3 regions of the Streptomyces sp. NBC_01003 genome follow, and region 3 is predicted to be linked to each of the others. Evidence: riboswitches for the same ligand, from Rfam matches in the RefSeq annotation. Region 3 holds a riboswitch; each other region holds the start of a gene.
What was found. Region 3 has a riboswitch for cyclic di-AMP ahead of OG698_RS27375 (transglycosylase family protein). Riboswitches for the same ligand answer to the same signal wherever they lie in the genome.
Positions count from the first base shown of each region.

Region 1: another riboswitch for cyclic di-AMP. It lies ahead of OG698_RS11445 (LysM peptidoglycan-binding domain-containing M23 family metallopeptidase); the one in region 3 lies ahead of OG698_RS27375 (transglycosylase family protein).
Region 2: another riboswitch for cyclic di-AMP. It lies ahead of OG698_RS38675 (C40 family peptidase); the one in region 3 lies ahead of OG698_RS27375 (transglycosylase family protein).

Region 1 is NZ_CP108707.1:2,456,633-2,458,886, forward strand. It holds gene OG698_RS11440 (SGNH/GDSL hydrolase family protein) at 1-109, opposite strand, end outside; gene OG698_RS11445 (LysM peptidoglycan-binding domain-containing M23 family metallopeptidase) at 339-1,154, opposite strand; cyclic di-AMP (ydaO/yuaA leader) riboswitch at 1,157-1,339, opposite strand; gene OG698_RS11450 (tyrosine-protein phosphatase) at 1,748-2,254, shown strand, end outside.
Region 2 is NZ_CP108707.1:8,461,208-8,463,461, reverse strand. It holds gene OG698_RS38685 (ATP-dependent Clp protease proteolytic subunit) at 1-176, shown strand, start outside; gene OG698_RS38680 (hypothetical protein) at 184-492, shown strand; cyclic di-AMP (ydaO/yuaA leader) riboswitch at 822-1,023, shown strand; gene OG698_RS38675 (C40 family peptidase) at 1,027-1,500, shown strand; gene OG698_RS38670 (DUF6328 family protein) at 1,607-2,164, shown strand; gene OG698_RS38665 (ATP-binding protein) at 2,186-2,254, opposite strand, start outside.
Region 3 is NZ_CP108707.1:5,975,401-5,977,654, reverse strand. It holds gene OG698_RS27375 (transglycosylase family protein) at 99-776, opposite strand; cyclic di-AMP (ydaO/yuaA leader) riboswitch at 781-997, opposite strand; gene OG698_RS27370 (transglycosylase family protein) at 1,122-2,087, opposite strand.

The sequences.
Region 1 (2,254 bases), 3.5 Mb from region 3:
CGAAGGCCCCGTCCGGACCGGGGTCCCCGACGCCTTCGGTGAAGCTGTCCCCCACCGCCGCGTAGGACCGAATCGTGCCGCCGCTGAGTGATCTCGATTCGTTTGCCACGACCACACATCTTTCACCCTGCGATGTGACCTACGCGACCGTAGGAAGGGGTTGACGGGTGGTGATATAGCCCACCCGGTCAGTTTCGCGATTTCAGGAATACGACGGGACACGGCGGAGGGCACGACGAAGGGGCGGGCCCGGAACCGGACCCGCCCTTCACCTCACGTCTCGACGAGACACCTTCACGTCACACCGTCAGGGTCGGAGCGACGTCACATCGTCGGAGTCAGAGCGAGACCCCGTGCGCACGGAGGTACGCGATCGGATCCACGTCCGAGCCGTAGCTCGGGGTGGTGCGGATCTCGAAGTGCAGGTGCGGTCCCGTGACGTTGCCGGTCGCGCCGGAGAGGCCGATCTGCTGGCCCCCGGTCACGGTCTGCCCGGACGAGACGGACAGGGACGACATGTGGGCGTACTGCGAGTACTTGCCGTCGGCGTGCTGGATGACGACCTCGTTGCCGTACGCGCCGTCAAGACCGGCCGACACGACGGTGCCCGCGGCTATGGCCTTGAGCGGGGTGCCCGTCGGGACCACGAAGTCGACACCGGTGTGGTAGCCGCTGGACCACATGCTGCCCGCGGTCTTGTACGCCGTGCCCACGGAGGCGCTCTGGACGGGCAGCACATAGCCGGAGCCGGTAGCGGCCTTGGGCGCGGAAGCCTGCGTGGCGGTGGCAGAGGACTTCGCGGCGGGGGCCGCGGCCTTCTGGCCGATCGTCAGCTTCAGGCCCGGGCGGATCAGGGACGGGTCGCTGCCGACGGCCGAGCGGTTGTCGGAGTAGAGCTTCTTCCAGCCGCCGCTGACGTGCTGCGCGTCGGCGATCTTCGAAAGGGTGTCCCCGCCCTTGACGACGTAGGTCTTGGCAGCGGCGGGAGCGGCCGCGGCCTTGACGACCGAGTGGGCGGCCGCGGGGGTCGCGGCGTGGGCGCCGGCGGCACCCACCAGCGGCAGCGCGAGCGCGGCGCCGCCCACTCCGGCAACGACGATCGTGCGTGCGAAGCCCTGGGACTTGGGACGGCGGTGCTTACCCTTCGCGGGCATGGGAATTTCCTCTCCGTCGCCTGCGAGGTGAGCTGTCGGGTTCGGGCTGGAGCTGCCCGGCCGCGCCCCTTTCGGGCACGGCTTCACCCCGAGCCGTTTCCGGTGTTCCGGAAACGGCGGTCCACCTGGGTCCCCCGCTCCTGCCGAGCACGGATCGATGTGCGGATTCCGGGCGGCGGCAGGATTAGGCGGTCCGTCCGGATTGCGCTGAACGTAAGCGAGCGGGGAGCGCGGGGACAAGCCGCGAATTCCCCTGGCCATTCCGGTTCTTGATCCTTGAATGATCCTTTTCGGAAAAGGCGGTCACGCTCCGTCGATTCACGATCTTTGCAACTGCGATACCTGCTGGGAATTCATTCCGCCCCGCCGCCACGGACGGTCACCGCTATGACCCTGCTCACCCATCGGCCACCATATGGCCTCATTTCAGGGTTAGTTATTCCGTAAGGCGCGATTGCCTACCTTCAGGCTTATTTCGGGCATTTGGCATGAAATCACCAGCCTCCTCTCGCATGGTTGCCCCTGGCAGCCATGTCGTATCGTCGAAGTCGCCCGCAGGCGAGCAGCGCCGCGGCCGACCGGGAGGAGCCCCCGTGACGCAGCAGGTCCCGTCCACCGAGCCCGAGTTGGCCGGAGTGCGCAACTTCCGCGATGTGGGTGGCCTCCCGACCGTGGACGGCCGTCGGGTCAGGCAGGGCGTGCTGTTCCGGAGCGGTCACCTCGCGCACGCCACGGATGAGGACGCCGCGTTCCTCTCCTCGCTCGGGCTGCACACGATCTTCGACTTCCGCAACGCCGCCGACCAGCGCCTCGAAGGCCCTGACGTCACGCTGCCCGGCGTGCGGAACGTGAACCTGCCGCTGACCGACCCCGCGGACGGCGCCGAGTTCTGGCAGATGGTGCGCGACGGCAATCTCGACGAGCTGCGCGCCGCCCTCTCCGAGGGCCAGGCCGCGAACCGCATGATCACGTCGTACCGGACGATCATCGCGGAGCGCACCGCCGAGCACAGCCAGGTGCTGCACTCCCTCGCCGAGGACAGCGTGCCCGCGCTCATGCACTGCGCGGCCGGCAAGGACCGCGCGGGCCTCTCGATAGCG
Region 2 (2,254 bases), 2.5 Mb from region 3:
TGCGCGCCCAGCTGGAGGAACTGCTCGCGCGGCACACCGGGCAGAGCCGAGAGCGCATCGGCGCCGACATCGAGCGGGACAAGATCTTTCGGGCCCAGGACGCCGTGGAGTACGGGCTCGTGGACCGGGTCATCGAGAACCGCAAGCTGTCCGGTTCGGCCCACGGCGCCAGGTGACCCGGCGATGCTGCCGCCCGAGCTGCCCCCGCTGCCCGCGCTGACGCGCGCCGAGTGCGAACTCCTCGACCGCTATCTGGAAGTGGTCGACCTGCTCGGAAGGATCAACCCGGCCAGGAGCGACCACACGTATGGCGGACTGCGGGCCGCGCAAGCGCTCGTCGGCGGGGCGACGGCGCTCAGGGACGCCCTGACGCTCATGCATCAGCGAGGCGAGACCGAGCTCCACGCGACGACGCTGGCTCGGGCTTTGCGGGTCCTGGACGGAGAAAGGAGGTCACAACGGGTCACAGTGCCGCCGGAGTCGGTCAATTGACGGCCCGTTCAAGACCGAAGCGATCGATCCGAACCGTCCGGGCCGGGGTCGAAACGGACCAGAAGAGGTACCCACATACGGCGTAGCCGGTACTCGCACATGCGAACCGGAAAAGTTGCGCGGAACGCCTACGCGAAGTCGGGAATTCCGCCTTCCGCTGCTGGTGCGGGGCTCGTTGGGACCCCCGCACCGGGGGGGAGAAGTGTGCTGTCCACCCGATTGGATCACTCGTGAGGACACTCACACAACGCCGATTCGGCTCTGCGTTCGCGCCGTTTGTGCGTGAAGATCCCTTCCGACGACAAGCCCCCGCCGCCGCGGCGGGGCGGTCCGTGCGGACGCCGAGTCCTGCCGCCGTACGGATGCCAGGTCGACAGAAGTGGATCGGCAGGAGTGGAGGACCCAAGCACGACGGGCCGCCGGAGCTGTTTTCCGGGCCGGCCCTTGGGGTGAAGCCGCACTTCGCGGCCGGGCAACTTCGCCAGCCCGAATCCGACAGGTCATCCTTCACAGGCGGCTGACGAAGGGTTGCGCATGACTGCGCTCAATCGTGTCCCGTCGCTGCTGACCCGGGCCGGCACCGCCTCGGCCCTCACGCTCGCCGTAGCGGGCGGCAGCCTGCTGGTCCCAGGAGCCACGCCCGAAGCGGAGGCCTCGCCGCCTGCGACGAAGGCCCTCCAGATCGCGGCCTCGAGGAAGGGAAGCCCCTACCAGTGGGGCGCCTCAGGACCGCACAGGTTCGACTGCTCGGGCCTGACGGCCTACTCGTTCAAGCGTGTGGGCAAGAGGCTGCCCCGTACCGCCGCCCAGCAGTACAACAAGACCCGCCATGTCTCCGCGTCCCATCGCAAACGCGGTGACCTGGTCTTCTTCCATTCAGGCCGCGGCGTCTACCACGTCGGCATCTACGCCGGGAAGGGAAAGATCTGGCACTCGCCGAAGACCGGTGACGTGGTACGGCTCCAGCGGATCTGGACGAAGAGCGTCTGGTACGGGCGCGTGCGGTAGCGCCACCTGACGGGTCCTCGGGGACCTGGGGGCCCGTCAGTCGTCACCAGGTGCACGCGCCTGCCCCGGCCGTCTCGGAACCGCGCGATGGGGTACTCGTGGTCGTATGGACGAGGACCGACCGGCCGGCGACGAGGACGCCCCACGCAACTCAGGTCCAAGGAGCGTGGGGCAGGACCGGCACGAGACGCCGCTGGAGCGCGCGGACCGGAACTTCGGCGAGCTGCTCCAGGAGCTGAGAGTCACCCAGACGGGCGTGCAGATCCTCTTCGCGTTCCTGCTGACGCTGGCGTTCACTCCAAGGTTCCCGACGCTGGACGGCGTGCAGCGCGCGACGTACATCGCGACACTGCTGCTCGCGGTGCTCGCCGCCGCGCTGTTCACGGCGCCCGCGGCGCTGCACCGCGAGCTGTTCGGGCGGGGTGCCAAGCCCCAGATCGTGCAGGTGTCCTCGCGGCTCGCCGCGGCCGGCCTGGGCGTTCTGATGCTCGCCCTGACCGGGTCCGTGCTGCTCGTCGTGGACGTCACCGCGGGCCGGGCGGCGGGCATCGCGGCTGGGGCGGGCACGTTCGCGGTCTGTGCGGGCCTGTGGGGCGTACTGCCGCGTCTGGTGCGGCGCTCACTCACGCGGGCACAGGAGGGGACGGACACCCCGTCCCCGTAGCCGCGCCACCACCGCCGGCCTTCACACCGACTGGACAGGGACCGTCCACGGCAGGGCGATCCACACGGTCTTGCCGCCCTCGGCGGTGGG
Region 3 (2,254 bases):
TGCGCACCCGGGGCGGGGGGTCCTTGGGGGAAACCTGGCGTGGTACCGGCCGTCCGCCGAAAGCCGGTACCCGAGCAGCCTGGGGCCGCCTCCATTACCTACTTGAGGTGGAGCTGCTGGCCCGGGTAGATCAGGTCGGCGTCCTCGACGATGTCCTTGTTCAGCTTGAAGAGCTTCGCCCAGCCGCCCTTGGTGCCGTGCTCCTCGGCGATGGTGCTGAGCGTGTCGCCGGCCTTCACCTTGTACTCGCCGTCACCCTTCTTGACCTTCTTGCCGGTCGGGGTCTCGACGGTCTTCTTCGACTCCTGCTTCGCGGCAGGCGCCGTGCGCTCCTGGCTGCGGGTGGTCGGCTGCTCGGCCTTGCGCTCCGGCTGCGGGGTGGCGGCCGGGGCGGAGCCGGTCGAGGCGGCGGACAGACCCACGCCGCAGCTCGGCCAGGCACCCTTGCCCTGGCTGGCCAGGACCTTCTCGGCGACGGCTATCTGCTGCGCCTTGGAGGCCTTGTCGGCGGTGGAGGCGTACGCGGTGCCGCCGTACGCGGCCCACGTGGACGAGGAGAACTGGAGGCCGCCGTAGTAGCCGTTGCCCGTGTTGATCGACCAGTTGCCGCCGGCCTCGCACTGCGCGACCGCGTCCCACTCGGAGGCGGTGGCGGCGGAGGCGCCGGTGGCACCCATCAGCGGGACGGCGACAGCGGCACCGGCGACACCGGCGAGCGTGGCGACGCGAACGGCCTTGGACGGGCGGCGGTGCTTGCCCTTGCTGGAAAACAGCATCGAGAGATCCCCTCACCGACGCCTACGAGGTGAGCTGTCGGGTTCGGGCCGGATGAGTGCCCGGTCGCACGTCCTGCGTGCGACTTAACCCCAAGCCGGTCGTTCGGCCGTCTCTCAACGGCCGGGGCCGGCACTTACCTTGGGTCCCCCGCTCCTGCCTACGGCGCTTACGCGACGACTGTTCCCGTACGGACATTGGCAGGATTCGGCGTGACATCCGACGGGGCCCGCTGTGGCGAGCGGTGATGACCGTAAGCAGTGGATCGCCTGAATTTCAAAGACGATCAGGGCCTTTGAGACCCATCTCTCACTCTCACCAAAGCGGACATTCAGCCCGAACTGCCGCTACTTTTCGCCCGATTCGAGCCCAAGATCCAGACTCTGACCAGGAAGGATGAGGTCCGGGTCGGCACCCACCGTCTTCTTGTTCTCGGCATACAGAGCGGCCCATCCGCCGTCCACGTCATGGGTGTCGGCGATGTCCCAGAGGTTGTCGCCGGCGCGCACGGTGTAGGCGCCTTCGTCCTGATTGGCCTGCTTACGTCCGCTTTCATCGCCGCGTGAGGCGTGGCGGCCCGAGCCGTCGTCGGCGCGCAAGGAGTCTGCGGTGTCGTCCGCGGCGGCGTCGCCGCGGTGTCGGCCGGAGGCGGGCGGGGTGGCCGCGTCCGAGTCGGCGGAGGTCTCCGGCGAGGGTGTCGCGGGAGTCGAAGTCGAGCCGTCCCGCTCGGACTTGTCACCCTTGGAGTCATCCGAGGTGTTACCTGCGGTATCACCCGACTTGTCATGATTCTTCTCTCGGGAGTCGTCCTTCGCGCCCGAGGAAGCGGAGTCCGACGGCTCGCCGCTCGCGTCCTCCTTCGCGGCGTCGTCGCTCCCGGAGTCACCGGCCGACGGGGTCGGCAGGGCCGCCCCGGGGTCGACGTCGGCGGCGGCGTCGTCCGCCGTGAGTCCCGAGGTGACCGAGCAGACCGGCCACGCCCTCGGGCCCTGGTCGGCGAGGACCTTCTCGGCGACGGCGATCTGCTGCGAGCGGCTGGCCTGGTCGGCGCGCGGCGCGAAGTCGAGGCCGCCGTAGTTCTCCCAGGTCTCCTGGGAGAACTGGAGCCCGCCGTAGTAGCCGTTGCCCGGATCGGCGCTCCAGGAGCCGCCGCTCTCACACTCGGCGAGCTTGTCCCAGGTGGCCGTCGACGCGGCGCTCGCGCTGGTCGCGCCGAGCAGAGGGATCGCGATGGCGGAGCCGGCCACTCCCGCGGCGACGATGAGCGCGGGAGCCTGGCGGGGGCGACGGTGACGACCGTTCCCGGTGAGCATGGAGGCGCCTTTCGGTGGCTCGGGGAATGCTGCGGCAGGTGGTGCCGCGATGACTGGTGAACGTAGCGGGAGTCGAACACTTGTCACAAGTCGATGCAGCAGAGATCACGTGAAAGTCACAGTCTTGACGGTCCGTCAGTCAGAGGGCTCGGTCCGGGCCCTCCTGA